Linked DNA regions of Minwuia thermotolerans. Each later gene encodes a partner of the first gene's protein in a complex. Links are inferred from orthologs where the notes say so. Each region holds a gene or a part of one and is shown in the gene's direction. Other genes may lie near its edges.

What was found.
Region 2: the proteins of xseA (region 1) and CWC60_RS07325 are in contact, whole or in part, in a cryo-EM structure (PDB 8TXR), measured with the Escherichia coli proteins. The link is inferred for Minwuia thermotolerans from one-to-one orthologs.

The regions. Positions count from the first base shown.
Region 1 is NZ_PIGG01000061.1:12,737-28,178, forward strand. The notes cover bases 5,162-8,073. They hold xseA (exodeoxyribonuclease VII large subunit), read left to right. Parts: upstream 5,162-5,865; coding sequence 5,866-7,281; downstream 7,282-8,073. Other genes in these bases: CWC60_RS16890 (GMC family oxidoreductase), read left to right, coding at 5,162-5,832; CWC60_RS16900 (M23 family metallopeptidase), read left to right, coding at 7,281-8,073; CWC60_RS16905 (pyridoxal phosphate-dependent aminotransferase), read right to left, coding at 8,072-8,073. Outside these bases: CWC60_RS16870 (benzoate-CoA ligase family protein), read right to left, coding at 1-1,424; CWC60_RS16875 (oxidoreductase), read right to left, coding at 1,414-2,868; CWC60_RS16880 (MarR family winged helix-turn-helix transcriptional regulator), read right to left, coding at 2,865-3,335; CWC60_RS16885 (SDR family NAD(P)-dependent oxidoreductase), read right to left, coding at 3,335-4,102; more of CWC60_RS16890, read left to right, coding at 4,240-5,161; more of CWC60_RS16900, read left to right, coding at 8,074-8,075; more of CWC60_RS16905, read right to left, coding at 8,074-9,244; CWC60_RS16910 (SDR family NAD(P)-dependent oxidoreductase), read left to right, coding at 9,344-10,204; CWC60_RS16915 (MFS transporter), read left to right, coding at 10,241-11,428; CWC60_RS16920 (3-hydroxyacyl-CoA dehydrogenase NAD-binding domain-containing protein), read left to right, coding at 11,519-13,618; CWC60_RS16925 (ribonuclease E/G), read right to left, coding at 13,862-15,442. UniProt on the Escherichia coli protein: Bidirectionally degrades single-stranded DNA into large acid-insoluble oligonucleotides, which are then degraded further into small acid-soluble oligonucleotides.
Region 2 is NZ_PIGG01000026.1:308,980-324,490, forward strand. The notes cover bases 11,835-14,815. They hold CWC60_RS07325 (exodeoxyribonuclease VII small subunit), read left to right. Parts: upstream 11,835-13,191; coding sequence 13,192-13,440; downstream 13,441-14,815. Other genes in these bases: CWC60_RS07315 (efflux RND transporter periplasmic adaptor subunit), read right to left, coding at 11,835-12,109; CWC60_RS07320 (histone deacetylase family protein), read left to right, coding at 12,256-13,191; CWC60_RS07330 (polyprenyl synthetase family protein), read left to right, coding at 13,446-14,336; dxs (1-deoxy-D-xylulose-5-phosphate synthase), read left to right, coding at 14,384-14,815. Outside these bases: CWC60_RS07265 (TIGR03617 family F420-dependent LLM class oxidoreductase), read left to right, coding at 1-727; CWC60_RS07270 (3-hydroxyacyl-CoA dehydrogenase), read right to left, coding at 931-2,232; ilvD (dihydroxy-acid dehydratase), read right to left, coding at 2,364-4,088; CWC60_RS07280 (cupin domain-containing protein), read left to right, coding at 4,175-4,582; CWC60_RS07285 (LON peptidase substrate-binding domain-containing protein), read left to right, coding at 4,634-5,302; CWC60_RS07290 (SulP family inorganic anion transporter), read left to right, coding at 5,352-6,617; CWC60_RS07295 (Trm112 family protein), read left to right, coding at 6,645-6,836; CWC60_RS07300 (gamma-butyrobetaine hydroxylase family protein), read left to right, coding at 6,833-7,216; CWC60_RS07305 (histidine phosphatase family protein), read right to left, coding at 7,272-7,823; CWC60_RS07310 (efflux RND transporter permease subunit), read right to left, coding at 7,855-11,007; more of CWC60_RS07315, read right to left, coding at 11,012-11,834; more of dxs, read left to right, coding at 14,816-15,511. UniProt on the Escherichia coli protein: Bidirectionally degrades single-stranded DNA into large acid-insoluble oligonucleotides, which are then degraded further into small acid-soluble oligonucleotides.

The DNA.
Region 1 (15,442 bases):
CACTCGGCGACGTCCGGATGGGTCAGCAGCGCCGCCTCCACCTCCGGGCCGGCGATGTTGTAGCCCGAGGAGATGATCATGTCGTCGGAGCGCGCGGCGTAGCGGAACCAGCCGTCGGCCTCCATGGCGTAGCTGTCGCCGGTGAAGTTCCAGCCCCCCCGGGCGTAGTCCGCCTGCCGCTCCGGGTTGTCCAGATAGCGCACGCCCGTCGGGCCCCGCACCGCCAGGAGGCCGATCTCGCCGGGCGCACAGTCGCGGCCGTCTTCGCCCACCACCCGCGCCTCGTAGCCGGGAATGGCGCGGCCCGTCAGCCCGGCGCGCATGTTCTCGGGCCGCTCGGCGATGAAGATGTGAAGCATCTCCGTCGAGCCGAGGCCGTCGATGATTCGCACCCCGGTGGCCTTGCGCCAGCCCTCCCAGACCGGGCCGGGCAGCGTCTCGCCGGCGCTGACGCACCTGGTCAGCGAGGAAAGGTCATAGTCCGCGGCCAGGGCGGTCATGGCGCGGAAGGCGGTGGGTGCGCTGAACAGTGTCGTCACGCGGTGATCCTGGATCGCCTGTAGCGTGGTCTCCGGGGTGAACTGTTCGCTCAGAAGGGTCGCCGCGCCGACCGAAACGGGAAAGGTCACCAGGGCGCCGAGACCGAAGGTGAAGGCGATCGGCGGGCTGCCGGTGAAGACGTCGGTCTCGTCGGGCCGGAGCACATGGCGGCAGAAGGTGTCGTTGATCGCCATGACGTCGCGGTGGAAGTGCATGCAGCCCTTGGGCTGGCCCGTGGTGCCGGAGGTGAAGGCGATCAGGCAGACGTCGTCGGCCGCGGTGTCGGCCGCGGCGAAGCTCTCCGGCTTCCCGGCCATGGCCCGCTCCAGTTCGTCCTCGGAAGCGAGATCCCCGGCGAAGTGAACCACGCGCTGCAGGTGATCGCTGGCCGCCACCGCCTTCGCCATGTCCTCCTCCAGCCGCCGGTCGCAGAGCGCCAGCGCCACCTCCGCCTTCCCGGCGATGTAGACCAGTTCCCTGGCGCGCAGCAGCGGCATGGTCGCCACCGCGATGGCGCCGGCCTTCATGACCGCGAACCAGATGGCCACGAACATTGGCGTGTTGGCGCCACGGATCAGCACCCGGTTGCCGGGCCGGATGCCGCAATCGTCGACCAGGACATGGGCGATGCGGTCCGCGCGGGCCTTCAGTTCGGCATAGCTCCAGACACGGTCGCGATAGAGATAGGCCGGCCGGTCGGGAAACCGTTCCGCCGCGCGGTCGAGCAGGGCGGCCCCGCAGTTGATCTGACCGGGATAGGCGCGGAGTTCGGGCAGGCCATCGAAGGACACCGTCGGCCACTGGTCCCTCGGCGGCAGCCGGTCGCGCGCAAAGCTGTCGACATGGGCCGAGCGGCCCGTCGGCTGGAAGGGCTCAGCGGACATCGGCCGCCTCCCGGAACGGCAGCCCCTCCGGCAGGGGCATCTCCACGGTCACGGCTTCCGACGGCGGCCCGGCATTGCCGTGGGCGTCGAAGGCGCGGACGTAATAGGTGTAGGTCAGACCGCCCAGGACCGTGCGGTCGACGTGCCTGGTGGACTTCACCGCCTCGGCGACCGTCGCCGGCCCGCCGTCCTCGGAGCGGTAGACGTCATAGCCGATCACGCCGTCGGCCGCCTTCCAGGCGAGCCGAACCTGGCCGCCGTCGACCGCGGCGGCCAGCGCCGCGCCGTCTTCCGGCCATTGCGGCGCGGCGCCATCCGGATCGTCAGCCGGCGCCTGTCGCGCGCCCTTCGGCCAGAGGAAGCAGTGCACCTCCCTGAAGTTCTCGTCGAGCTGCTTGCAGACATTGCAGTAGATGCAGCGCACGATCCGGTCGGCGCGGTCCTGGCGCACCTTCTTCGGCCAGTCCGGGTCGGCCAGCAGCTGGCGCGCCATGCCGATGATGTCGGCCTTGCCCTCGGCCAGCAGGCGCTCGGCGTCCACCGGGTCGGCGATCTTGCCCACCGAGATGACCGGGGGATGGTAACCCTTTGCGTTGATGAAGCCCTTGATCTCGGCGGCCAGATGGGCGTGCGGCAGGCCGGGATACCAGTTCCCCGGCATGCAGCGGTCGCCCGAATAGCCGGTATAGGGATAGAGCGGCTGGCCCTCGCGGTGGACCGCATCCTCGAACTTGCCGCCCACCGACAGCGAGATGTAGTCGACGCCCGCCTGGGCCATGCGCAGCGCGATGCGCTTCGCCTCGTCGACCGTGTAGCCGTCCTTGATCGCTTCCTCGGCCAGAAAGCGGATGCCGACAGGGAAGTCGTCGCCGACGCGGCGGCGCACCTCCGCCATCACCCGACCGAACATGGCCAGCCGGCCCTCCAGGGTGCGGCCCGAATAGGCGTCCTTGCGGCGGTTGCGGCGGCTGAGGAACGACGACAGCGTGTAGGCGTGGGCCGAGTGCAGCTCGACGCCGTCATAGCCCGCCTCCCGGGCGCGCAGCGCGGCGAGGCCGAAGTCCTCGATGATGCTCTCGATGTCCCCGGCGCTCAGATCCTCGATCCGCTGCCGCCAGCCGGAGCGCGCCACCTTCATGAAGTGGATGATCTGCGGCACCACCTTCGAATCCGAGGCCTCGTGGACGGCAGCCGCCAGGCGCCGGTGCCCCTCGATGAAGTCGTCATGGGAAATGCGCAGCAGCGGGCCCGACTTGGAGCGGTGGATCGCCATCGCCTCGACCACGATCAGGCCGACCTCGCCCTCGGCATAGCGGCGGTAGCGGTCGACGATGTCGTCATTGACGAAGCCGTCCTCGCCCGAGAGGCGCGTGACCATGGCCGGCACCGCGATCCGGTTGGGCAGGACCATGCCGTTTATGTCGAGAGGTTCGAGCAGTTTCACGGCGCCGCCTCCTGTTGCAGGCCGGCGCGCACCTTGCCCAGCAGGCCATAGAGCGCCTCCGCCTCACCCGGCGTCAGGGTCGAAAGCATCGAATCGATCCAGCTTTCATGTGCCGGGGTCATGCGGTCGAAGGCCCGCTTGCCGGCCTCGGTCATGCGGACGACCTGGGTGCGGCGGTCCTCCGGCAGGCGCGCCGTCTCCACCAGCCCCTCCTCGGCCAGGCGGTTGACCAGCCCGGTGACGTTTCCGGCCGAAACCATCAGCCGGCCCGAAAGCGCGCCCATGGTCAGCCCGTCGGCGGCGCGGTCGAGCTGCGCCAGGACGTCGAAGCGCGGCAGGGTGGTGTCGAATTCCTCGCGCAGGCGGCTGCGGATGGTCCGCTCGATCTCGCCCGTGCAGGCCAGCATGCGCAGCCAGAGCCGGAGTTCCAGCTTGGGATCGGGACGGAGCTGGCCGGCCGCGGACATCAGGCGCTCTCGCCGCCGTCGATGGCGATGACCTGGCCGTTGACCGAGCGCGCGCCGGGCCCCGCCAGCCAGAGCGCCAGATCGGCGATCTCGTCGGTCTCGATCAGGCGCTTCTGCGGATTGAATTTCACCAGCTCCGCGCGGGCCTCCTCCTCGGAGCGGCCGGTCTTCTCCACGATGTTGGCGATGGTCTGCGCCGTCATCGGTGTCTCGATGAAGCCCGGGCAGATGGCGTTGACGGTGATGTTCTTCCCCGCAAGTTCCAGCGCCAGCGCGCGGGTGAGCCCCACCGCGGCGTGCTTGGAGGCGACATAGCCGGCCACATAGGCATAGCCCTTCAGGCCGGCGGTGGAGGCGATGTTGACGATGCGCCCGCCGCCCATGTCGGCCATGGGCTTCGCCGCCGCGCGGCAGCAGAGAAAGACGCCGCGGGCGTTCGCCGCCATCATCCGGTCGAAATGATCGACCGACATGCGCGACAGCGGCGCCGAACCCGACATGCCGGCATTGTTGACCAGCACGCCTATGGGGCCGCCCGCTTCCGCCGCCTGCTCAAACAGGCGGGCCACATCGTCCTCGACCGAGACATCCGCCGCGATTGCGTGGACCGCGCCGCCCATTTCGCCGGCCGCCTTCGCCAGCGCCTCGGCCTTGCGGCCGGTGATGGTGACCGGGTGGCCGGCAGCCATAAACCGCTCCGCCACCGCGCGGCCGACGCCCTGCGCGCCGCCGGTCACCAGGACATGGGCCTTGCCGCTCTCGCTCATGTTTCCGCCGCCTTCACCGAAATTACTTTAAGCTTAAAATAATCCGGTCCGCCGCGGCGCGCAAGCGCGGCGCAATATTGACCGCCGGTCATTTATGCGTTGCAGTCCGGCGAAAGAGACAGAGGGAGGGGGACGCGGTGGCGTCATTCGATTACGTGATCGTCGGCGGCGGTTCCGCCGGCTGCGTGCTGGCCAGCCGGCTCTCCGAAGACCCGGACGTGACGGTCTGCCTGCTGGAGGCGGGGCCGGCGAAGCAGGACTGGTCGGTGCGCGTGCCCGCCGGGCTCATCAAGACGATGAAGGATCCGAACAGCAACTGGCTGCTCAGGACCGCGCCACAGAGAAACCTGGACAACCGCGAACTGTTCTGGCCCCGCGGCAAGGTGATGGGCGGCTCCAGCGCCATCAACGGCATGGTCTATATCCGCGGCCACCGCGACGACTACGACCGCTGGGCCAACGAGGAAGGCTGCACGGGCTGGGACTGGCGGACGGTGCTGCCCTATTTCCGCCGCTCCGAGCACAACGAGCGTCTGACCGACGACCTGCATGGCATCGGCGGGCCGCTCAACGTCGCCGACCCCCGCTCGCCCAATCCGATGTCACGGATGTACGTCGAAAGCTGCGCCGCCCAGCAGATCGCCGAGAACGAGGACTTCAACGGCGACCGCCAGGAGGGCGCCGGCCTCTACCAGCTCACCCAGAAGGACGGCAGCCGCTGCAGCGCCTTTCACGCCTATCTGGAGGGCGTGGCGCGGCCCAATCTGGAGATCGTCGACCTGGCCCATGCCAACCGGGTGCTGATCGAGGAGGGCCGCGCCGTCGGCGTCGCCTACAACCGCGGCAACGAGGTCGTCGAGGTCAGGGCGAACCGCGAAGTGTTGCTGGCCGGCGGCGCGGTGCACAGCCCGCAACTGCTCATGCTGTCGGGCGTCGGGCCGGGCGAGGAGCTGAAGGCCTTCGAGATCCCCGTGAAGGCCGACCGGCCATCGGTGGGGCAGAACCTGCAGGACCATCTCGACGTCTCGGTGGTCGCCCGCACCACGACCGCGCTGGGCTTCGCCTTCACCATGAAGGGGTTGTGGATGGGCCTCCGGGCGCTGCGCGAATACCGCCGCGGCCGTACCGGCATGCTGACCAGCAACTTCGCCGAGGCCGGCGCCTTCGTGCGCTCGACGCCGGAGAAGGAGCTGCCCGACCTGCAGTATCACTTCCTTCCGGTGGTCAGCGACAGCCATGGCCAGAACCGCATCAAGGCGCACGGCGTCACCCTGCACTGCTGCGACCTGCGCCCGAAGAGCCGCGGGCGGGTCGGGCTGCAGTCGCCCGATCCGCTGGCGCCGCCGCTGATCGACCCGAACTACCTGGACCACGAGGACGACCTGGCGGCGCAAAGGCGCGGCGTCGCGATCGGCCGGCGGATGCTGTCGGCCGCGCCGCTCGGCGAGCATGTGGGGGCGGAGATCTATCCCGGTCCCGGCGTCGAATCGGAGGCGGATATCGACGCCTTCATCCGCCGCAAGGCGGAGACGATCTACCATCCCGTCGGCACCTGCCGCATGGGCTCCGACCGGGAATCGGTGGTCGACCCGGAATGCCGCGTCCGCGGCGTCGAGAGACTGAGGGTGATCGACGCCTCGGTGATGCCCAGCCTGATCGGCGGCAACACCAACGCGCCGACCATCATGATCGCCGAGCGCATGTCGGACCTGATGCGCGGACGGGCCTGACAGCCGCCCCCCTTGTCGGTGTATGGTCGGGCCATGTCAGGCGCACCGAACGAATCAGGCTCCAACATCCCCGCCTTCACCGTCAGCGAGCTGTCGATGAAGCTGAAGCGGACGCTGGAGGACGCCTTCGGCCATGTCGTCCTGCGCGGCGAGATTTCCGGCTTCAAGCGCGCCGCCTCGGGCCATCTCTATTTCGGCCTTAAGGATGACAAGGCGGTCATCGACGGGATCGTCTGGCGCGGCCAGGCGGCGAAGCTGAACTTCCGCCCCGAAGACGGGCTGGAAGTGCTCTGCCGGGGTCGGGTGACCAGCTATCCGGCGCGGTCCAAGTACCAGATCGTGGTCGAGAGCATGGAGCCCGCCGGCGAGGGCGCGCTGATGGCGCTGCTGGAACAGCGCCGGCGCAAGCTGCAGGCGGAGGGACTGTTCGCGCCCGAGCGCAAGCGTCCCCTGCCCTGGCTGCCCGAAATCATCGGCGTGGTCACCAGCCCGACGGGCGCGGTGATCCGCGACATCCTCCACCGCCTGCAGGACCGGTTTCCGCGCCGGGTCATTCTCTGGCCCGTGCTGGTGCAAGGCGAGACCGCTGCCGAGCAGGTCGCCCGCGCCGTCGAGGGCTTCAACCGCTTCACCGCACCGGACCGGCCGGATCTGCTCATCGTCGCCCGGGGCGGCGGCTCGATCGAGGACCTCTGGGCCTTCAACGAGGAAGTCGCCGTCCGCGCCGTCGCGGAGAGCGAAATCCCCGTGATCTCGGCGGTCGGGCACGAGACCGACACCACGCTGATCGACCATGCCGCCGACCGGCGCGCGCCGACGCCCACCGCCGCCGCCGAGATGGCCGTACCGGTCCGCGCCGAGATCGCCATGCAGGTCGGCGATCTGTCGCGCCGCAGCCTGGGCGCGCTCCGGCGACTGCAGGTGGAGCGACGCAACGCGCTCACCGGCCTGGCGCGCGGCATTGTCGACCCGCGCCGGCTGCTGCAGCAGCATGGCCAGCGCCTCGACGACCTGGGCGACGCGCTGGGCCGCGCGCTCCGCATCGGCACGGCCCGGGGCCGGCAGCGCCTGACCGAGAGCGCCGGGGGCTTGCGGCCGCAACTGCTTCGCCAGCCGATCCGCGATGGCCGTGAGGGGCTGGGCCGCGCTGCGCTGGCGCTGGAGCGCGACTTCGGCCGACTGCAGCGCGACCGCCGCCAGCGCCTCGACGGGACGGCGCGGCTGCTTGAAGTCTTTTCCTACAAGGCGACGCTGCAGCGTGGTTTCGCCGTCATTCGCGACGATGCCGGCCAGCCGCTGACCCGCGCCGCGGCAGTGCAGGCGGGTGCCGCGCTCGAGATCGAGTTCGCCGACGGCCGCCGCAACGCGGTCGCCGCGGGCGACGGCAAACCCGCCGTGCGCCGGGCGAAGGACGCGGCGAAGAGGCCCGAGCAAGGAGACCTGTTCTGATGCGTAGCGTTCTCGCGTTCCTCGTTCTCTGCTTCGCCCTGCCCGCCGCCGCCTACGAGATTTCCGGCAACGCCGTGCAGGGCGGGATGCTGACGGGCCGCACCGAACCGGGAACCGAAGTGCTGTTGAACGGCGAGCCGATCCGGGTCTCGCCCGACGGGCGGTTCGTGCTGGGCTTCGGCCGCGACCACGGCGGGACCGTCGAGCTCAGGGTCGGTGACAGCGTGGCCACGCTGGTGGTCGGCAAGCGCAATTACGACATCCAGCGGATAGATGGCCTGCCGGAGAAGATGGTGACGCCGGACGCCGAGGCGCTGGAGCGCATCCGCCGCGAGGCTGCAGATATCGCGGAGGTCCGCGCGATCGACACGCCCGAGACCTTTTTCGCACAAGCCTGGCGCTGGCCGACGGTGGGTATCGTCTCCGGCGTCTTCGGCAGCCAGCGGGTTCTCAACGGGGAACCCCGCCGGCCGCATTTCGGCATCGATATCGCCGCCGACACGGGAACGGCGGTTCACGCGCCCACCGACGCCATCGTGCGCCTGGCAGCGCCCGACCTCTATTTCACCGGCGGCACGGTGATGCTGGACCATGGCCACGGCGTCACCAGCGTCTACTCCCACCTCTCTTCGATCGGCGTCGAGGTCGGTCAGCGCGTGGCGCAAGGCGAGAAGATCGCCGAGGTCGGCTCTACCGGCCGCTCCACGGGGCCGCATCTGGACTGGCGCGTGAACTGGTTCGGAGAGCGCCTCGATCCGGCGCTCCTGGCCGGCCCGATGCCGGAGAGGCCCTAGAGATTCGCCTTCAGCCAGCCGGCGATGCGGTCCATGGCTTCCTCGATGTTCTCGATCGAGCTGGCGTAGGAGAACCTGAGATAGCCCTCGCCCAGCACGCCGAAGCTGGTGCCGGCGATGGCGGCGACCCCGGTTTCCTGCAGCAGGCGATCCTGCAACGTACCGGAATCCAGCCCCGTCGCGGTGATGTTGGGGAAGGCGTAGAACGCCCCCTTCGGCGTGACGCAGGAGACGCCCGTCAGTTCGTTCAGCCGTTCGACGATCCGCTTCCGGCGCCGGTCGAAGGCCGCGACCATCTCCGCCACGGCGTCCTGGGGCCCCTGCAGCGCCTCGATACCGGCATACTGGGTGGCGGCGTTGACGCAGGAGTGGGTATTGACCGCCAGCTTGGCCGCCAGCGGCGCAAGCTGCTTCGGCCAGAGTCCCCAGCCCAGCCGCCAGCCCGTCATGGCATAGGTCTTCGACCAGCCGTCGAGCACGATCAGCCGGTCGCGGATCGACGGGTAGTCCATCAGGGTGACGTGATCCAGGCCGTCATAGGTCATGCAGGAATAGATCTCGTCCGACATGATGGCGACGTCGGGATGCTTCTCCAGCCCCGTGACCAGCTTCTCGATCTCGGCGCGCGGAACGACGCCGCCCGTCGGATTGGCCGGCGAGTTCAGGATGATCAGCCGCGTGCGCTCGTTGATCTGGCCCAGCACTTCATCGGCGGAGAAGGAAAACCCGGTCTTCTCGTAGAGACGTATCGGCACCGCCTTCGCACCGGAGAACTGGATCATGGAGCGGTAGATCGGAAAGCCCGGATCGGGATAGAGGATCTCCGTCCCCGGCTGACCGAAGATCAGCATCGCGAAGGCCATGGTCACCTTGCCGCCGGGCACGCAGACGATCAGGTCCGGGTCGACATCGTGGCCGTAGCGGCGGTGGATGTCCGCGGCCACCGCCTCGCGCAGCGCCGGGATGCCGTTGGCCGGCGTGTAGCCGTGATGTCCGTCGGCCAGCGCCTTGCGTCCGGCCTCGACCACGTTCGCCGGCGTCGGGAAGTCGGGCTGGCCGATCCCGAGATTGATCACCGAGCGGCCCTGCGCGGCCAGGGCGTTGGCGCGGGCCAGCACCTCGAAGGCTGTCTCGGTACCCAGATGGCTCATCCGTTCGGCCAGGATCATCTTTCCCTCCCCTGCGCTGACGCTTTTGGTTTAGTGCCTTCCCAAACCCGCCGCAATTGTGGTCATTGACGGCAAACGCGAACAAGGAGGCGGATCGGGATGAGGGAGATCGAGGACAGGATCGCGTTCGTCACCGGCGGCGCCAGCGGCATCGGCCTGGCGGTGGCGAAGGCCCTGGTGAACCGTGGCGCGCGGGTCATGCTGGCGGACATCGACGCCGACGCGCTGGCGCTGGCGAAGGCGGAGATCGGCCAGGCGGCGGAGGGCGTCGTCTGCGACGTGGCCAGCGCGCAGAGCGTCGAAGAGGCCGCGCAGGCGACCATCGACGCCTTCGGCAAGGTGCATATGGTCTTCAACAACGCCGGCGTCGGCCTGGGCGGCAAGCCGGGCGAGGTCAGCCTGAAGGACTGGCGCTGGATCGTGGACATCAACCTGATGGGCGTGGTCCACGGCGTCGAGACCTTCCTGCCCCTGATCCGCGGGCACGGCGAGGGCGGCCACATCGTCAATACCGCCTCCATGGCCGGCCACTGGGCGAATCCGATGATGGGCCCCTACTGCGCCACCAAATTCGCCGTCGTCGGCTATTCCGAATGTCTCCGCCAGGCGCTTGCGCCCGAAGGCATCGGCGTCTCGGTCCTCTGCCCCGGCTGGGTGAAGACGGCGATCACCGACAGCGGCAAGCGGCGGCCGTCCGGCCCGCCCGCGGGTGCGAGCGTCCTGTCGGGAGCCGAAGCGGTGGGCGGCAACGACTCCTCGACCGTCACCGACCTGATCGCCCACGGCATGCCGCCGGAGGTGCTGGCCGACTGGGTGACGCAGTGCGTCCAGGACAACCGGCTCTATATCTTCAGCCACGCGGTGATGGAGCCGGTGATCGGCATGCGCCACCAGGCGATCAAGGCCGACTATGCCGCCGCCATCGCCAACGAGTCGCTGACGAAGAACCAGACGAGTTGACGTGCTCCACGACCAAGGTTCACGCGGGCTGTGTCCATGACCGCCCCCGACCTTTCGCGCGCCGGCGGCGGGCCGACGGGCTGGTCGGTCCGCCTTTCGCTGTTCTACGGCTGTTTCTTCCTGACCGCCGGCGTGATGATGCCCTGGTTCCCGGTCTATCTCGACGCCCGCGGACTGACGGCGGACCAGATCGGCCTGCTGCTCGCTGTCGGCTTCTGGATCAAGCCGCTGGCGAATCCGCTGGGCAGCCGCTGGGCGGACCTGAGCGGGGAGCGGCGGCGGCCGATCGTGCTTCTGGTCATCTGCGCCGGCGCCGCCTTTGCGCTCTATTCGCAGGCCGACCATTTCGCGCTCTTCCTCGCCATCGCCCTGCTGATGCAGGCGTTCAACTCGCCGGTGCTGCCGCTCGCCGACAACGTCACCATGACGGCGGCCGCGGAGCGCGGCATCGACTACGGGCGTGTCCGTCTATGGGGCTCGATCACCTTCATCGGCGCAGCCTATGGCGCGGGCTGGCTGCTGGAGGGCCGCGACGCGGACGTCATCCTCTGGCTGGTTGTGGGCGGCTTCGTGCTGACCGCCCTGGCTTCCGCGGGCCTGCCCGACATCCGCTTCTCCCGGCCCGAACAGCGCCGGCGCAACCCCTTCGCGCTCCTCGGCCATCCGATGTTCGCCATCTTCCTGCTGGCGACCGGTTTCAACTCGGCCGCCCACGCAGTCCTCTACGGCTTCGGCTCGCTGCACTGGAAGAGCATCGGCCTTTCGGAGGCCGAGATCGGCGTGCTCTGGGCCGTGGGCGTGGTCGCCGAGATCGTGCTCTTCGCCCTGTCTCGGCGGGTGATCGGTCGGATCGGCCCCCTCGCCCTTCTGCTGATCGGCTGCGCCTCGGGCCTGGTGCGCTGGACGCTCACCGCCTGGGCCGAAACGTTCTGGCCGCTGTTCGGGCTGCAGGTGCTGCACGCCTTCACCTTCGGCGCGGCCCATCTGGGGGCCATGCACTTCATTCAGCGGGCCGCGCCGGACGGCATGTCGGCCACAGCGCAGGGCCTCTTCGCCGCCTTCGGCATGGGGCTGTTCATGGGCTTCGGCGCCATCGCCGCGGGTCAGCTCTACGGCGTCTTCGGCGGCCAGGCCTATCTGGCGATGGCCGCGCTGTCGGCAGTCTCGACCGTCGCCGCACTGATCCTGCTCCGGCGCTGGGACGGGCGGCGGCTTAGTCTTTGACGCCCTCCCCCGCCTCGTCTAATCCATGCGGCAAGGGCGGTCCCGCCAGGGACGCCAGCCGCAAATCGGATCGAGAGGGAGGGAGCCGCCATGTCGTCACCGGTGGTGCTGGAGAAACACGGATCGATCGGGGTCATCCTGGTGCAGAATCCGCCGGTCAACGCGCTGAGCCAGGCTGTGCGCCAGGGGCTTGCCGACCGGCTGGCCGAGGCCATCGCCGACGATGACATCAAGGGCGTGGTGCTGGCCGGCGACGGCCGCACCTTCATCGCCGGGGCGGACATCCGCGAGTTCGGCAAGCCGATGCAGGCCCCCGATCTCAACAGCGTCATCCGCGCCTACGAGGAGAGCCCCAAGCCGGTCGTCGCCGCGATCCACGGCACGGCGCTGGGCGGCGGCCTGGAGACGGCCTTCGCCGCCCACTACCGCGTCGCGGTGGCGAAGTCCTTCGTCGGCCTGCCCGAGGTCAAGCTGGGCCTGCTGCCCGGCGCCGGCGGCACCCAGCGCCTGCCGCGCGTGGCAGGTGTGAAGACCGCCCTCGACATGATCACCTCCGGCGACATGGTTCCCGCGCCGAAGGCCAGGGAAGCCGGCATCGTCGACGAGATCGTCGACGACCTGATCCCCGGCGCGGTCGCGTTCGCCGAGAAGCTGGTCGCCGAGGGCGCGCCGCTGAAGGTGATTTCCGCCGGCCGCGGCAAGCTGGACGAGGCCGACCCGGCCATCTTCGACGAATACCGCGCCCAGGTGGCGAAGAAGGCGCGCGGCGTGCTGGCGCCGCAGAACTGCATCGCCGCGGTCGAGGCCGCGGTGAAGGCCTCGAGTTTCGAGGACGGGCTGAAGCGCGAGCGGGAGCTGTTCGCCGAGCTGATGGAGAGCCCGCAGCGCGCCGCCCAGATCCACATCTTCTTCGGCGAGCGCGAGGTCGCCAAGATTCCGGATCTGCCCAAAGGCACCGAGGCAAAGAAGATCGGCAAGGTCGCCATCATCGGCTGCGGCACCATGGGTGGCGGCATCGCCATGAACTTCGCCAATGTCGGCATCCCCGTGACCATCGTCGAAAACGAGCAGGCGGCGCTGGACCGGGGCTTCGGCATCATCCGGAAGAACTACGAGAACTCGGCGAAGCGCGGCCGCTTCCCCATGGACGAAGTCGAGAAGCGCATGGGCCGGCTGACGCCCACCACCAGCTATGACGACATCGCCGACGCCGACATCGTCATCGAGGCCGTCTTCGAGGAAATGGGCCTGAAGAAGGAAATCTTCGCGAAGCTGGACCAGGTGATGAAGCCCGGCGCGGTGCTGGCCACCAACACCTCGACGCTGGACATCGACGAGATCGCATCCGCCACGAAGCGGCCGGAGGACGTCATCGGCACCCACTTCTTCAGCCCGGCCAACGTCATGCGGCTGCTGGAGAATGTCCGCGGCGAGAAGTCGAGCCCGGAGACCATCCAGACCGTCATGGACATGGGCAAGAAGATCGGCAAGGTCGCCGTGCTGGCCGGCAACTGCCACGGCTTCATCGGCAACCGCATGCTGCATCCCTATCGCCGCCAGGCCGAGTTCCTGGTCGAGGAAGGGGCGCAGCCCGAGGACATCGACCGCGTCATCTACGACTTCGGCTTCGCCATGGGCCCGTTCGCCATGGGCGACCTGGCCGGACTGGACGTCGGCTACCGCGTGCGCCAGCACCAGCTCAAGACCTGGCCGCAGGGCAAGCGCTACTCCTCTCTGGGCGACAAGATCGTCGAGATGGGCCGTCACGGCCAGAAGACCGGCGCCGGCTGGTTCCTCTACGAAGAGGGCGACCGCACGCCGAAGCCGGATCCGGTCATCAAGGAACTGATCGAGAAGCATGCGGCCGAAGCCGGGCTCAAGCGCCGCGCGGTCAGCGACGAGGAAATCCTGGAACGCTGCATCTACGCCCTGGTCAACGAGGGCGCGAAGATCCTGGAGGAGGGCATCGCCATCCGGCCGGTCGACATCGACATCACCTATGTCTACGGCTACGCCTTCCCGAAACATCGCGGCGGGCCGATGCACTACGCCGACCATGTCGGCCTGGACAAGGTTCTGGCGCGCATCCGCCATTTCCACGAGATCTCCGGCGAGGACGAGTGGAAGCCGGCGAAGCTGATCGAGGATCTCGTGGCCCAGGGCAAGGGCTTCAAGGACTTCACACGTTGAGCTGCTTCAACCGGCGTTCCGGCCGGTCACGGTCATGCGCCGAATGATCCCCCGCCCGTCCCGCTGAAGCGGGCCACCTTCCCCCTTCGGGAAGGGGGAGGGCCGGGGTGGGGGACGGGCCTGCGCGCCGCGGACCGACTGCCCGGAGGTGGGGGACGGGCCTGCGCGCCGCGGACCGACTGCCCGGAAAGAAAAAGGCCCCGGCGGCGACGCCGGGGCCTTTCTTCGGTCTGGTTCTGCGGTTCAGTTCCGCGGGCGCCGCCGCCACCAGCCGCGCTTGGGCGGTCCGGCGTCGGCCACTTCCTCGGCCGGCTCCGGCTCGTCCTCGTTGGCGGGTTGCGCCACTTCCACGGGCCGGGCGGCATCGACGCTTTCTTCGGTCTTCTCTTCCGCGGCCTGCGCCGGTTCCGGCTCGGCCTCGGTAACGGGCTCGGCACCGGCTGTCTCCCCGGCTTCGGCCGGGGTCCCGTCCGCCGGCGCGGCGGGTTCCTGGTCCGCGTCCGCCCGAGCGTCGGTCTGAACGGCTTCGGGCTCGGACCCGGTGGCCGGACGCGGCGCCGGTTCGGCAGCCTCGGCGGCGGCCGGAACCTCCTCGTTCACCGCCTCTTCCGCCGGCGCTTCCTCGTTCACCGGCTCCTCGGCAGTCGCGGCCGGCTCGGCCTCGTTGTCGTCGGCCGCCGGTTCCTCGCCGCCCGTGGGCTGGATTTCCTCGGCGTCCTCGTCATTCGGCACCGCGGCGGCCATCACGAAGGGCGAATCCTCGCCATCGCTCCTGCGGCCCCGCCGGCGGCGGCCGCCACGGCGGCCCCGGCGACGGCGCTTGCCATCCTCGTCCTCGTCATCGTCGGAGGCGCCGCCTTCGTCGGCTCCGGACTTCGGCTGCGATTCCTCGGCGCGGGTGCTCTCGCCGTCCTTGTCTCTGCTCTCGCCGTCCTTGTCGCCGCTCTCTTCAGGCTGCTGGCCGCCGCCACGGCGGCGACGGCGGGAGGACCGCCGGCGGCGTCCGCCGCGCTCCTCGTCGCCGTCCTGCGCGTCGTCCCCGTCACGCTCCTCCGCCTCGTCGGCCTCTTCGGCCTCCTCGGCTTCGTCCGCTTCTTCGGCCTCCTCGGGCTCGATGGGCTGACGCCAGCTTTCGTCCAGCGCCTCGGCGCCAGGCTCCTTGGCGGTCACCCGCTCGATGCGGAAATCGGGCGCAAGCAGCTCCTCGTCGGCAGCGATCTCGACGCGGAAGCCGTAGCGCTGCTCGATCTCCGCCAGGGCGTGGCGCTTGTTGTTGATCACATAGATCGCGATCGCCGTCGGCATGTTCACCAGGATCTCGGCGGAGCGGTCGCGGATGCCCTCCTCCTCGATGGCCCGCAGGATGTGCAGCGAGGCCGAATCGATCGAGCGCACGCGCCCGCTGCCGCCGCAATGGGGGCAGGTCTCCATGTTGACGTCCTGCACGCCCGGACGGAGCCGCTGGCGCGACATCTCGAGCAGGCCGAAATGACTGATGCGTCCGACCTGGATGCGCGCCCGGTCGACCTTCAGGCATTCCTTGAGCTTGCGCTCGACCGAGCGGTTGTTGCGCTGGTCCTCCATGTCGATGAAGTCGATGACGATCAGCCCGGCCAGATCGCGCAGGCGGAGCTGGCGGGCGACTTCCTCGGCCGCCTCCAGGTTCGTCTTGTAGGCCGTCTCCTCGACGGAGCGGCCGCGCGTCGACTTGCCGGAGTTGACGTCGACGGCCACCAGCGCCTCGGCGGAATCGATCACAATGTAGCCGCCAGACGGCAGGGTGACTTCCTTGGAGTACATGGTGTCGAGCTGCGGCTCGACCTG
Region 2 (15,511 bases), on another replicon or contig:
CATGCCCTGGCACGGTCCGGCGAAGCAGATGCGCGAATACGTGCTGGCGCTGCGCGCCATCTGGGACCACTGGCAGAACGGCACGAAGCTGAATTTCCGCGGCGAGTTCTACACCCACGCGGTCACCAACCCGGTCTTCACGCCGGCGCCGCTGGACGGGCCGCCGCCGAAGATTCACGTCGGCGGGCTGGGCCCGCGCATGGTGGAGATGGCCGGGGAGGTCGCCGACGGCCTGTTCGCCCATCCGTTCATCACGCCGAAGTTCCTGCACGAGGTGCAGGTGCCGGCGCTGGAGCGCGGCCTGGCGAAGAGCGGCCGGAGCCTCGCGGATTTCGACATGCCGGCGATGATCATCACCATCACCGGCCGCAATGACGAGGCGATCGAGCGGGCCGAGGCCAATGTCCGCCGCCTGCTCGCCTTCTACGGCTCGACGCCGAACTATCACAGCGTGCTGGAAGCCCATGGCTGGAACGACCTGGGGCCGATCCTGAACCGCATGTCCAAGGAAGGGCGCTGGGCGGAGATGCCCGCCGAACTGCCCGACGAGATGGTGGAGCAGTTCTGCGTCAAGGGCCGGCCGTCGGAGATTCCGAAGCTGATCGAGCAACGCGCGGCGGGCCTGGTCGACCGCCTCACTCTCTACGCCCCCTACGCCTCCGAGCCCGAGCTCTGGGGCGACATCGTCGCGGGCGTCAAGGCGCTACCCGGCAAGAAGGTGGCCTGAGAGGCGCAGGGCGGTTCGGTGGCCGCCGGACCTGGCGGCACGGGGGCCGTCGGCGGTGGCCCGAGCGGTGGAATCGTAACACGGAGTGATGCAATCACAGGCGTCCTGGGGCTTGACCCCAGGACCCAGTTCGTCGGTGCGCTGGGCCCTTGGATCAAGTCCAAGGGCGACAAGAGGAGATGGGTAGTCGCTGACGGCAGAGCCTAGCCGACCCGCAACCCGCCCTTGTCGATCTCGGTGAACCTGCCCCCGCTGGCGGCGAGCTCCCGCAGCGTCTCGGCCGGGGCGAAGCGGTCGTCTTCCGCTGCGATGCGCTCCATGACGTCGAGCACCTTCTTCGCGCCGATGCGGTCGCCGTAGAACATCGGCCCGCCCTTGTCGGCCGGCCAGCCATAGCCGTTCAGCCAGATGACGTCGATGTCGGAGGCGCGCTGGGCCTTGCCGTCTTCGAGGATCCGCACGCCCTCGTTGATCATGGGATAGATGCAGGCCTCGATGATCCGCTCGGCGCTCATCGGCCGGCCCGCCTTCGGGTCGGCGCCGGTGATGTCGGCGATCACCTGCTCGGTCACGGCGGACGGCCGGGGCTGGCGGTCGTCGCCGTAGTCGTAATAGCCCGCGCCCGTCTTCTGGCCGCGCCGGTCCATCTCGCAGAGCGCGTCGCGGATCGGGTTCTCGGTTGTCGCGCCCTTCTTCCAGCCGATGTCGAGGCCGGCGAGGTCGGACATCTGGAACGGGCCCATGCGGAAGCCGAACGCGTTCAGCGCCCGGTCCACGTCCCAGGGCATGACGCCCTGGAAGACCAGCCGGTTCGCCTGCACCTGGCGCTGGCGCAGGATGCGGTTGCCGACGAAGCCGGGGCAGACGCCGACCAGCGCGGCCACCTTGCCGATGTCGCGCGCCACCGCCATGGAGGTCGCCACCACGTCGTCGGCGGTCCTCGCCGCGCGCACGATCTCCAGCAGCTTCATGACGTTCGCCGGCGAGAAGAAGTGCAGCCCGATGACGTCGCCGGGCCGGCCGGTCTCGGCGGCGATGGCGTCGATGTCGAGGCCGGAAGTGTTGGTGGCCAGGATCGCGCCGGGCTTCGCGATGCGGTCGAGCTCGGCGAAGATCGACTTCTTCAGCTCCAGGTCCTCGAACACCGCCTCGATGATCAGGTCGCAACCGCCCAGGTCCGCCATCGACAGCGTGCCGGTGATGCGGCCCATGCGCGTCTCGACCTCGTCGGCGGGGAAGCGGCCCCGCTCGGCGGAGCGCTGGTAGTTCTTGCGCACCGTCGCCAGACCGCGCTCCAGGGCGTCGGCCTTCGTCTCGACGATGGTGACCGGCACGCCCGCGGTGGCGAAGTTCATGGCGATGCCGCCGCCCATGGTGCCGGCGCCGATGATGCCGACCGACGTCACCGGCCGGAGCGCGGTGCCGGGGGCCAGGCCCGGCACCTCCCATGCGGCCTTCGCGGCGGCGGCGATGTAGTCGGCGGTGGCCTGGGTCTCGTCGGTCATGTCTGTCCTGTCCTTGTCCCGATAGGCGGCGTCCCCGGGCGTGACCCGGGGACCCAGCCTTTCGGTTTGCTGGGCCCTCGGATCGGGTCCGAGGGCGCCGTCAGCTTTCTTCAGCTAGCCGCGGAGATCGGTCAGATATCCGCGTAGCAGTGCGTTTCCGCCTTGCCGCCCGGATGGGTGACGGCGCCTAGATGGGCCGGGCCCACGGTCTGGGCGTATTTCCAGATCGCGCCGGACTGGTAGTCGGTCTCGCGGGGCGTCCATTCCTTGCGCCGGGCTTCGAGCTCCGCGTCGGTCAGGTCGACGTGCAGCGTGCCGGCGTCGGCGTCGATGTGGATCATGTCGCCGTCCTGCAGCAGCCCGATCGGGCCGCCGACCGCCGCTTCCGGGCCCACATGGCCGATGCAGAAGCCGCGCGTGCCGCCGGAGAAGCGCCCGTCGGTGATCAGCGCGATCTTGTCGGAGATGCCCTGGCCGTAGAGGGCGGCGGTGGTCGCCAGCATCTCGCGCATGCCGGGGCCGCCCTTCGGCCCCTCGTAGCGGATGACGAGGACGTCGCCTTCCTTGTACTCACGGCGCTCGACGGCGGCGAAGCAGTCCTCCTCGCAGTCGAAGACCCGCGCCGGGCCCGAGTGCTGCATGCGGCCCAGGCCCGCCACCTTCACGATGGCGCCGTCGGGGGCGAGATTGCCCTTCAGCCCCACCACGCCGCCGGTCGGCGTCAGCGGGTTGGCGACGTGGTAGATGACGTCCTGGTCCTCGGGGAAGACCACGTCCTTGACGTTCTCCGCCAGGGTCTTGCCGGTGACGGTGATGCAGTCGCCCTTCAGATAGCCGGCGTCCAGCAGTTCCTTGATCACGACCGAGATGCCGTTGATCTCGTACATGTCCTTGGCGACGTACTTCCCGCCGGGCTTGAGGTCGGCGATGTAGGGCGTGTGCTTGAAGATCTGGCAGACGTCGTCGAGGGTGAACTCGATCCCGCATTCGTGCGCCAGCGCCGGCAGGTGCAGCCCGGCGTTGGTCGAGCCGCCGGTGGCGGCGACGACGGTCGCGGCGTTGTGCAGGCTGTCGAGGGTGATGATGTCGCGCGGGCGGATATTCTGCGCCATCAGGTTCATCACCGCGCGGCCCGAGGCGGTGGCGAAGGTGTCGCGGTTCTCGTAGGGCGCCGGCGCGCCGGCGGAGCCGGGCAGCGCCAGGCCGATGGCTTCCGAGATCATCGCCATGGTGTTGGCGGTGAACTGCCCGCCGCAGGAGCCGGCCGAGGGGCAGGCGACGCATTCCAGGCCGTGCAGGCGCTCCTCGGTCCAGTTGCCGGCGGCGACCTGGCCCACGCCCTCGAAGACGTCGACCACGGTGACGTCGCGGCCCTCGAACTTGCCGGGCAGGATCGAGCCGCCATACATGAAGACCGACGGGATGTTCAGCCGCGCCATGGCCAGCATCAGGCCGGGCAGGGACTTGTCGCAGCCGGCCAGGCCGACGAGGGCGTCATAGCAATGGCCGCGGACCGTGAGCTCGGTCGAGTCGGCGATGATGTCGCGGCTGACCAGCGAGGCCTTCATGCCCTGGTGGCCCATGGCGATGCCGTCGGTGACGGTGATGGTGGTGAACTCGCGCGGGGTGCCGCCGGCTTCCTCGACGCCGCGCTTGGCCCACTTGGCCTGGCGCGAGAGCGAGATGTTGCAGGGCGCGGCCTCGTTCCAGGTGGTGACCACGCCGACCAGCGGACGGTGGATCTCCTCGTCCGTCATGCCCATGGCGTAGTAATAGGAACGGTGGGGCGCGCGCTGGTAGCCCTCGGTGACGTGGCGGCTGGGCAGTTTCGCCTTGTCGAAAGTCTTGGTGTCCATTGTGGTGCCTCCCCGGATCGTGCCTTGGCGTCGTGTCTGGTCTATCTGTTAGACCAAATCGGCGCGGGACGGAATGGAGGATGGCGATGACGGAACATGCGCGGGCAACGGCCGACGCCTGTTACATGATCGATACGGGCGCGCAGCGCTTCCGGGCCCATGACACGGCGGACTTCTGGCCGAAGATGATGGCCGGAGAGATCGAGGGAGAGGCGCTGGTCAGCTTCTTCCGCATGGAAAGCGATTTCCCGCACTGGGAGATGCACCCGGAGGGCGACGAGCTGTTCGTGCTGCATTCGGGCGAGATCAAGGTGGTTCTCGAGCAGGACGGCGCCGAAACCGTCTTCCGTCTGAAGGCGCGCCAGACCTGCGTTATCCCGCGCGGCGCCTGGCACTTCGCCTACTGCGTCGCGCCCGGCGACCTGACCGTCATCACCTTCGGCGAGGGCACGCAGCACCGCGCGGTGGACGGCGCGCCGGGGACCGCTGCGTGACCATGCGCCGGGCCGCTTGTCTATCGCGGCCGATCGGACCATTTTGAACCCATGCCGAACCCGGAACGCCCCAACAGTTCAGAGAGCCTGCCGGAACGCATTCCGGTGTTCCCGCTGGCCGGGGCGATCCTGCTGCCGGGCGGGCGGCTGCCGCTGAACATCTTCGAGCCGCGCTACCTCGCCATGACCCGCGACGCAATGTCGGGTGCGCGCATGATCGGGATGATCCAGCCCAAGGACGACGAGCGCGGCGACGGCCGCACGCCCGACATCTATTCCGTCGGCTGTCTGGGCCGGGTCGTGGAGTTCTCGGAAACCGGCGACGGCCGCTACCTGATCGCGCTGGCCGGCGTCTGCCGCTTCCGGGTGACCGAGGAGCTGGAATGCGATACCGCCTACCGCCAGGTGCTGGCCGGCTATGAGGACTTCAGGGACGACTTCGCCGACGGCGACGGACCGCAGGGGGTCGACCGCGAGCAGCTCCACGAGGCGCTGAAGGCGTTTCTCGACCTGCGCGGGCTGAAGGCGGACTGGGACGCCGCCCGGCGCGCCTCCGACACGGTGCTGGTGAACTCGCTGTCGATGATGCTGCCCTTCGGGCCGCCGGAAAAGCAGGCGCTGCTGGAGGCCGGTTCGGTTGCGGCCCGCGCCGAGGTGATGACGGCGCTGATGCGCATGGCCCTGATCGAAGGTGATGACGGCGGCTCGGCCGTGCAGTAGCCTGCCGGCATCAATTCCCGGGCCGGAGCCCGCACACGAAATCGTCCCCATGCGAATACCGAAGCTCCTGACCACGCTGCGCACCTATTCGTGGCGCCTGTTCCGCGCGGACCTGTTCGCCGGTCTGACGGTGGCCATGGTCGCTATCCCGCTCAGCATCGCCATCGCCATCGCTTCCGGCGCGACGCCAGCCGCCGGGCTGACCACGGCGATCGTGGCCGGGTTCGCGATTTCGCTGCTCGGTGGCAGCCGCGTCCAGATCGGCGGACCCACCGGCGCCTTCATCGTCGTCGTCTACGGCGTGATCGCCGAGCATGGCTTCGACGGTCTCGTGCTGGCGACCGCCATGGCGGGACTGATTCTGGTGATCGCGGGCGTCTTCCGGGCGGGAAGGCTGGTCGCGTTCATCCCCGAGGCCGTGATCAACGGTTTCACGATCGGCATCGCGATCATCATCGCCACCAGCCAGATCAACGATTTCCTGGGGCTCGGGATCGAGGACCTGCCGGCGGATTTCATCGAGAAGGCGCCGGTCCTCTGGCGTCACTTGGGACAGACCAGCATTCACGCCGTCGTCCTGGCGGTGGCCACGATGGCCGGGATCGTTCTGCTGCGCCGCCTGGCGCCCCGGTTCCCCGGGCTGATCGTCGCGGTCGGTCTCGGATCCTGCGCGGTCGCCCTGGCCGGTCTGCCGGTCGATACGGTCGTCTCCCGCTATGGCGAACTGCCCGCCGGGCTGCCCTGGCCTGCGCTGCCCGAAATATCCGCCGCCCGGATTGTCGAACTGTTCCCCTCGGCGGTCGTGATCGCCTTTCTGGCCGCCATCGAATCCCTGTTGTCGGCGATGGTTGCCGACCGGATGATCGACGGTCAGTATCGGCCGAACGCCGAGATCATTGCGCAAGGCGTGGCGAATCTCGGCAGCGCGGCGTTCGCGGGCCTTCCCGCGACGGGCGCGATCGCGCGGACGGCGACCAATGTGCGGGCCGGGGGGCGGACGCCTGTGGCCGGCATTGTCCATGCGGCGGCGATCCTGGCGGCGGTGCTTCTGATCGCCGACATCGCGGGATATCTGGCGATGCCCTGTCTCGCCGCGCTGCTGGTTCTCACGGCGTGGAACATGAGCGAACCGCACCGCTGGCGCGGCTATGCCGCCGCGCCGGTTTCGGACCGTGTGCTGCTTCTTTTGACGATGACGCTCACGGTCCTGGTCGACCTGACGGTCGCGATCGGCGTCGGCGTCGCCGTCGGGCTTGCTATTCGGCTCAGGCGGCGCGACATACCGGAGGCGAAGTGGACGCCGCCACGGCGTTAGAAGCGGGGGCGAAGGACCATAGGGATGATGCAGGAAATCGACCGCAAGCTGCTGGAGATCCTCGTGTGTCCCCTGACCAGGGGCACGCTGGAGTACGATCGGGAGGCGCAGGAGCTGATCAGCCGCCAGGCAGGGCTCGCCTATCCCATCCGGGACGGCATACCGATCATGCTGGTCGACGAGGCCCGCAAGCTGGACGAGGACGCCCCGGCCCGATGAGCCTCGACGTCTATGAGGAGGCGGGCCGGCCGCAGCCGACCGAGATCCGACTGAACAGCGCCGAGCGCACGCTCGAGGTTGATTTCGAGAACGGGCGCAGCTTCGCCTTCACCCATGAGTTCCTGCGGGTCGAGAGCCCCTCGGCCGAGGTCAAGGGTCACGGCCCCTCCCAGCGTCAGTACGTGCCCGGCAAGATCGGCGTCGCCATCACGGAGATCGAACCCGTGGGCAACTACGCGGTGCGGCTGAAATTCGACGACGGCCACAACACCGGCATCTTTTCCTGGAGCTATCTCTACGAGTGCGGCGACCGCTACGAGGAGATCTGGGACGCCTATTGCGAGGAACTCGACCGGCGGGGGCTGAGCCGGGAGGGGTAGGCGGCAACGATGCGCCCGGGCGCAGGCGCGACAGCGCCGGGCCGAGGCCAGCCGCCTACAGCACTTCCGTCTCGACCTCCCGGCCGCGCTCGACCAGCGTCCAGCCATCGGCTGTCCGGCGGATGACCGTCACCGAGCAGTTGTCGGGACGGAAATGGGTCACACGGTCCTCGCCTGTCAGGTGGCCGACGATGGTGTTGATGGCGACGAAGTGGCTGGAGACCACCGTGTCTTCCTCGATTTCCTCGATCGCCGCGATCAGGTCGCGCCGCCAGCCGGCGAGGTCGGCGGCGGATGGGTCGGACCACGTGCCTTCCATGAATCCCGTCAGCCATTCGCGCCGCGCCTTCAGGTCTTCGGTCGGCGAGGGTACCTCCGACACGCGCGGTTCCACCCGCGCCGGCGATCCCCAGACGTTCTCCAGGGCGGTTGCAGTCTCCCGCGTACGGCGCATCGGGCTGGTGATCAGGGGCATCGGCCCCTTCGGCCCCAGCAGATCGGCCATGACCAGCGCCTGACGGGAGCCAATCCTGTCCAGCGGCGGATCGTGATCCTCGTCGAAGGCGGCGGCGGCCTTGCCATGGCGAACGAGATAGACCGTGGCCATGCTCTCCTCCCTGATCAATGGTCGGTTCGGGCTATTCGGCGGCGGGGACGGGCGGCACGGCCGGCTGGTCGCCCCCTTCCCGGTCCTCGCGCTCCTGGCGGTTGAGCATCCGTTCGACATGGCCGACCGGCTTCGTGAAGCGCGCCAGCAACAGGTAGAACTGGGGCACGATGAACAGCGACAGGATGGTCGAGAAGCCGATGCCGCCGATGATCACGATGCCGAGGGTGGCGCGGGTCTCGGAGCCGGCCCCCGTCGCCAGCGCCAGCGGCAGGGCGCCGAGCCCGGTCGAGATGGTGGTCATCAGGATGGGCCGCAGCCGAATGGCGGAGGCTTCGATGACCGCCTCGCGGATCTCCTTGCCCTGGTCGCGGAGCTGGTTGGCGAACTCCACGATCAGGATTGCGTTCTTCGCCGTCAGGCCGATCAGCATGATCAGCCCGATCTGGCTGTAGACGTTGATCGAGATGCCGGTGGCGAGCATCGTCGCCAGCGCTCCCGTCACCGCCAGCGGCACCGCCGTCAGGATCACGAACGGGTGGATGAAGCTCTCGAACTGCGCCGCCAGCGCCAGGAACACGATCACCAGCGCCAGCGCGAAGGTGAGGTAGAGAGCGCTGGAAGACGACTTGAACTCGTCGGACTCGCCGGCATAGGTCACGCGCGCCTCGGGCGGCAGCTCTTCCGCCGCCACGCGGTCCAGGAAGGCGAGCGCCTCGCCCAGGGTGTAGCCGGGCGCCAGCGAGGCGGAGATGGTGACGGAGCGCAGCCTGTCGGTGCGTTCCAGTTCCCGGGCCGTGGCCCCTTCCGACAGGGACACCAGGCTTTCCAGGGGGATCAGCTGGCTATCGCCTTCACCTGAGCGGACATAGATGTTGCGCAGGTCGCGCGGGCTGGAGCGGTCGGACTTCTGCGCCCGGAGGATCACGTCGTACTGCTTGCCACCCTGCTGGAAGGTGGTCACCCGCCGTTCGCCCAGCATGGTTTCCAGCGTGCGGCCGATGCTGTCGATTCGGACGCCCAGATCGGCTGCGCGGTCGCGGTCGATGTCGACGCGCAGCTCCGGCAGGGTCTGGTCGTAGCTCATGTCCGGATTGAGGATGCCCGGGTTCTCGCGCGCCTTGTCGACGATGAGCGTGGCCCACCGCTCCAGCACGTCATAGTCGGGACCGCCGATCACGAACTGCACCGGCGTTTGCGAAAACCGCTGGCCCAGGGGCGGCCGGCCGAAGGCGAAGGCCTTCACGCCCGGAACAGCCAGTACCTGCGGGAACAGCCGTCCGATCACCTCCTGCTGGCTCACCTCGCGCTCCTCCCAGGGGACAAGCCTGAGGATGCCGAAGCCGACATTGACGTCGCCCGGGCGCCCGCCGAAGCCCGGCGCCAGGATGACCAGCACGCGCGAGCCGATCCCCTCCTCGATCAGCGGCATCAGCTTGTCTTCGACCTCGGCGACATAGCGGCTGGTGAACTCCAGGCTGGCGCCCTCCGGAGCAGTGGCGCTGACGAAGATGATGCCGCGGTCCTCCTGCGGCGCCAGTTCCTGCGGCAGGGCGAGATAGAACAGATAGGCCATGGCCGAGACCACGCCAGCCAGGGCGATGACCACGATCGGCAGCTTCAGCGCCGAGGTCAGCACCGACTTGTAGCCGTTCGACAGTCCCTTGAAGCCCTTCTCCGTCACCCGGCCGAACCAGCCCGACTGGGAACTCGGGCGAAGCAGCTTCGAACACAGCATCGGGGTCAGCGTCAGCGCGATGAAGCTGGAGAACATCACCGCCACGGCGACGGCGATGCCGAATTCCCGGAACAGCCGTCCGACATTGCCCTCCAGGAAGGAGATCGGCACGAAGACGGCGATCAGGACGATTGTCGTGGCGATGACCGCGAAGGCGATCTGACGCGCCCCGCGCAGCGCCGCAAGCAGGGGCTGTTCGCCTTCTTCGATGCGGCGGTGGATGTTCTCCAGCACCACGATGGCGTCGTCCACGACCAGGCCGATGGCCAGCACCAGCGCCAGCAGGGTCAGCACGTTGACCGAGTAGTCCAGGGCCGACAGGACGATGAAGGCGGCGAGGATCGAGACAGGGATGGCGAGAACCGGGATGATGGTGGCGGTGATCGAACGCAGGAAGACGAAGATCACCAGCACGACCAGACCGAGGGCGATCACCAGGGCGCGATAGACCTCCTCGATCGATTCCTCGATGAAGACGGATTCGTCGTAGGAGAGATCGAGCGTCATGCCCTCGGGCAGGCCGGGCGTGATCTTCGCCAGTTCTTCCCGGACTCCGCGCGCCACTTCCAGGGTGTTGGCCTTGGACTGGCGGATCACGCCGACGCCGACGGTCGTCTGGCCGTTGGAGCGGAACTCGGTGCGCTCGTCCTCCGGCCCCAGCGCCACGTCGGCCACTTCCATCAAGCGGATGACGTAGCCATCCCGCTCGGCAAGGACGATGTTGCGGAACTGCTCCACCGTCTCCAGCGAGGTCTCGGTGCGTACCGAGAGCTCCCGGGTGACCGATTCGATCCGGCCCGAGGGCAGATCGATATTCTGTTCGCGCAGCGCCGCCTCGACATCGGTGACCGTCAGCCCGCGGGCCGCCAGCTCGTTCTTCTTCAGCCAGATGCGCATGGCGAAGCGCTTGCCGCCGCCGGTGCGGACGCGGCTGACGCCGTCGACCACGGAAAAGCGGTCGATCAGCTGGCGCTCGGCGTAGTCGGTCAGCTCCATGGCGTTCATGCGGTCGCTGGAGAGCACCATCCACATCATCGCCCGGGCGTCTGATTCGCTCTTGGCCACGGTGGGCTGCTCGGCGTCGACCGGCAGTCGGTTGAGGGCGCGGCTGACGCGGTCCCGCACGTCGTTGGCCGCGGCGTCGATGTCGCGGCTGAGGTTGAACTCGACCGAGATCGACGACGATCCCTCGCGGCTGGTCGAGGCGATGCGCTTCACCCCGCCGATGCCGGCCAGTTCGTCTTCGAGCACCTGGGTGATCTGGCTCTCGACGATGTTGGCGCTGGCGCCGCGCCAGATCGTGTTCACCGAGACGATGGGCGGGTCGATGTCCGGGTATTCGCGTACCGACATCTTCTCATAGGAGAACGCACCGAAGATCATCAGCACCAGGCTGATGACGATGGCGAAGACAGGACGCTTGATGGCGGTATCGGAGAGGACCATCGTCCTAGCCTTTCACGGAGGCGGTCAGCGGATTGCGCACGGTGACGGGCGCGCCGGGCCGGACCTTCTGCACACCGGCGGTAATGACGGTCTCGCCCGGCTCCACGCCGTCCAGAACCTCGACCAGGCCCGGCCGGCGGCGGCCCAGCTCGACCGGGCGGCGCTCGGCCTTGCCATCCACGACGGTGAAGACGAAGGCGCCGCCGTCGACCACCAGGACGGATTCCTCGGGCACCATCAGCGCATCCTCGGTGCGTCCGTAGACCAGTTCCACGGTCAGGAACATGCCCGGCCGCAACAGGCTGTTGGCGTTGTCGATTTCGGCGCGGACGGTGACGGCGCGCGTTGCGGGATCGATTCGGGTGTCGATGGTGGAGACGACTCCCTCCACCGGCGTGTCGGGATAGGCCGAAGAGCGTGCGTGCACCACCTGGCCGGGATGCAGCGCCGCCAGCACCGTCTCCGGCACGTCGAAGTCCAGCTTGATGACCGATATGTCGTCCAGGGTGACAATGGGCTCGCCGGGCTGCACCAGGGCGCCGACGCTGGCCTGCTTCAGGCCCAGCCGCCCGGAAAAGGGCGCGCGCAGGGTGAACTTGCCGATGCGGGCCTCGATGGCGCGGACCTCGGCCTCGGCGGCGGCCAGCCCCTGGGCCAGCTCCTCGGTGCGGGCTTCGGTGATCAGGCCCTTGCGCCGCGTAGCCTCGCCGCGCTCGTAGACCTGCCGGGCCAGGTTGAGCTGCGCCTTCGCGCGCTCGAGCTCCGCCCGGATCTCTGCCGTGCCGAACTGCACCAGAAGGTCGCCGCGGCTTATCTGCCGGCCTTCGGAAATATTGAGCTCGGCGATGCGGCCCGCGATCTCGCTGGTGATGGTCACGGACTGGTTCGATTTCGTGGTTCCGACCACGCGGACGGTGTCCACGAGCGACTGCGGCGTGACCATGACGGCGTCGACCGGAACGGCGCCACCGGCCCGTTTCTGGCCTTCGACTGCCGGCGCGAAATAGGCGCCGACGAGCGGCAGGTCCGCGCGGTTCGTCCACGCGAAATAGCCGCCGGCCGCGAGGGCCGCGACGATCAGAAGCTGGATGAGGATGCGCACGCTTGAAGACTCTCCCTTGCCGCGCCAACTGGCGGCGATAAGCTCGGGCCGATGGCCGGGCAGGACAGTACATAATGTCGCGCCCGCGGCAAACTGACTTGTATGGCGGACCGGGACGCGCGCCCGGCCGGGAGGAAGGAATCGGATTGGCCACGCTGTTCGTCACCCACATGGACTGTCTGATGCACGACACCGGACCGTCCCATCCCGAAAGGCCGGACCGGCTGCGCGCTGTCACCCATGCCCTGAACGAGACCGATTTTCCCGACCTCGTGCGCCGCGAGGCGCCGCTGGCGAGCGACGATCAGATCGCGCTGGCCCATCCCGCCGACCACGTCGCCGCCGTCTTCGACGCGGTCCCGGGGCAGGGCCGCCGCCATCTCGACGGCGACACCGTGGTCTCGCCGGGCTCGGCGGAGGCCGCCCGGCGCGCCGCCGGCGCGGTGATTGCCGCCATCGACGCGGTCTTTGCCGGCGAGGCCGCGAACGCCTTCTGCGCCGTGCGGCCGCCGGGGCATCACGCCGAGCGCCGCACGCCGATGGGCTTCTGTCTGTTCAACAACGTCGCCATCGGCGCGCAGCACGCCCGCAAGGCGCACGACATCCGCCGCGTCGCCGTGATCGACTTCGACGTCCATCACGGCAACGGCACCCAGGACCTGTTTCAGGACGATCCGGAGCTGTTCTACGGCTCAACCCACCAGTGGCCCCTCTATCCCGGCACCGGGGCCAGGGAGGAGCGCGGCGTCTCCGGCAATATCGTCAATGCCTGCCTGCCGCCCGCGGCCGGTTCGGCGGATTTCCGCGCAGCCATGACCGACGAGGTGCTGCCGCGGCTGAAGGCCTTTCAGCCTGAACTGCTGATCGTTTCCGCCGGCTTCGACGCCCACGAGCGCGATCCGCTGGCCAATCTGAACCTGACCGACGACGACTATGCATGGATCACGGCGGAGTTGATGGCGGTCGCCGACGAATGCTGCGCGGGCAGGGTGGTATCGGTGCTCGAAGGCGGTTATGACCTCGATGCGTTGCAGACGGCGTCCGCGGCGCATGTCCGCGAACTGGAACGAAAGAAGGGCTGAATGACCGAGATCCCAGACGACATCCGGCAGATGAACTTCGAGACGGCCCTGCAGGAGCTGGAGAAGATCGTCGGCCGGCTGGAATCAGGGGATGTCGACCTGGAGGACTCGATCGACATGTACGCGCGGGGCGTACACCTGAAGGCGCATTGCGAGGCCAAGCTGAAGGCCGCCGAGGCGCGGGTGGAAAAGCTCGTGATCGGAACCGACGGCCAGCCCGCCGGCTCGGAACCCTTCGAGACCGAGTGAACGGCATGAACGCGGCGTTGGCAGAGGCGCTTCAGGCGAGCGCGGCGGCGGTCGAAGCCGAACTCGACAGGCTCGCCACGGTTCCCGACGCGCTGGAGGCGCGAGTATGGGAAGCCATGCGCTATTCGCTGTTCGCCGGGGGCAAGCGGCTCCGGCCGTTCCTGGTCATGGCGACGGGCGATCTGTTCTTCGTGCCGCACGATTCCTCGGTCCGCGCCGCTGCCGCGATCGAGATGATCCACACCTATTCGCTGATTCACGACGATCTGCCCTGCATGGACGACGACGACCTGCGGCGCGGCAAGCCGACCAATCACCGCCAGTTCGACGAGGCGACAGCGGTGCTGGCCGGCGATGCGCTGCAGCCGCTGGCGTTCCGCACCCTGCTGGACCCGGCCACCGATCCCAGCGCCGACATCCGCCTCGATCTGGCGCAGCGGCTGGCGCGTGCGGCCGGCGCCGAGGGCATGGTCGGCGGGCAGATGATCGACCTGCAGGCGGAGACGACATCCTACGATCTCGACCAGATCACCCGGCTGCAGAACATGAAGACCGGCGCGCTGATCGCCTGGTCATGCGAGGCCGGCGCCATACTCGGCCGCGCCACGGCGCGGGAACGGGAGGCGCTGAAGGCCTATGGCCTCGACCTCGGTCTGGCCTTCCAGATCGCCGACGATCTGCTCGACGCGGCCGGCTCGGCAGAGGAAATGGGCAAGGCCGTCGGCAAGGACGCCGAGGCCGGCAAGGAAACCTTCATCACGCTGATGGGCCCCGAAGGTGCGCGAAAAAGGGCGGAGGAACTGGTTGCACACGCCGTCGCGCGCCTTGATTTGTTTGGTGAAAGGGCCTTTCTATTGAGGGAAGTGGCGCGGTATGTGATCGACCGGCGGTCGTGACCGTCAAGCGCCCGGCCCGCACGGCAGTAGCAAAGGGGTAAGCGGCAGTGGCCGAAACTTCGAAAACACCATTGCTCGACACCGTCAGCAGCCCGGCGGAGCTCAGGGGACTGGCGCCCGAGCAGCTCCGCCAGCTGGCGGACGAACTGCGGGCGGAGACGATCGATGCGGTCTCCCAGACCGGCGGGCACCTGGGCGCGGGGCTGGGCGTCGTCGAACTGACGACGGTGCTGCACTACGTCTTCAACACGCCCGACGACAAGCTGATCTTCGACGTCGGCCACCAGTGCTATCCGCACAAGATCCTGACCGAGCGACGCGACCGAATCCGCACGCTCCGCCAGGGCGGCGGCCTGTCGGGCTTCACCAAGCGCGCGGAAAGCGTCTACGACCCCTTCGGCGCGGCCCATTCATCGACCTCAATCTCGGCCGGGCTGGGCTTCGACGTCGCCCACCGCATGCAGGGCCAGCCCAACCGCGTGGTCGCGGTGATCGGCGACGGGGCCATGTCGGCTGGCATGGCCTACGAGGCGATGAACAATGCCGGCAGCATGAAAAGCCGGATGATCGTCATCCTGAACGACAACGAGATGTCGATCGCCCCGCCGGTCGGCGGCATGAGCGCCTATCTCTCGCGGCTGATCTCCGGCAAGCCCTATCTGTCGATCCGCGAGGTCGGCAAGAAGCTGGCCGAACGCTTCCCGCGGCAGCTCTCCAAGATGGCCCAGCGCGCCGAGGAATTCGCCCGCGGCATGCTTACCGGCGGCACCATGTTCGAGGAGCTGGGTTTCTACTATGTCGGCCCGGTGGACGGGCACAATATCGACCACCTGCTGCCGGTGCTGGAGAACGTCCGCGATGCCGGCAGCGGCCCGATCCTGGTGCATGTCGTCACCGAGAAGGGCAAGGGCTATCCGCCAGCGGAGCAGTCGGCGGACAAATATCACGGCGTCGCCAAGTTCGACGTGGTCACCGGTGCGCAGCAGAAGGGCAAGCCGAATGCGCCGGCCTACACCAAGGTCTTCGCCAACGCGCTGGTGAAGGAAGCGGCGAAGGATGACAGGATTGTCGCCGTCACCGCGGCCATGCCCTCGGGCACCGGCCTCGACGTCTTCGGCAAGGCCTTTCCCGACCGCACCTTCGACGTCGGCATTGCCGAGCAGCACGGGGTGACC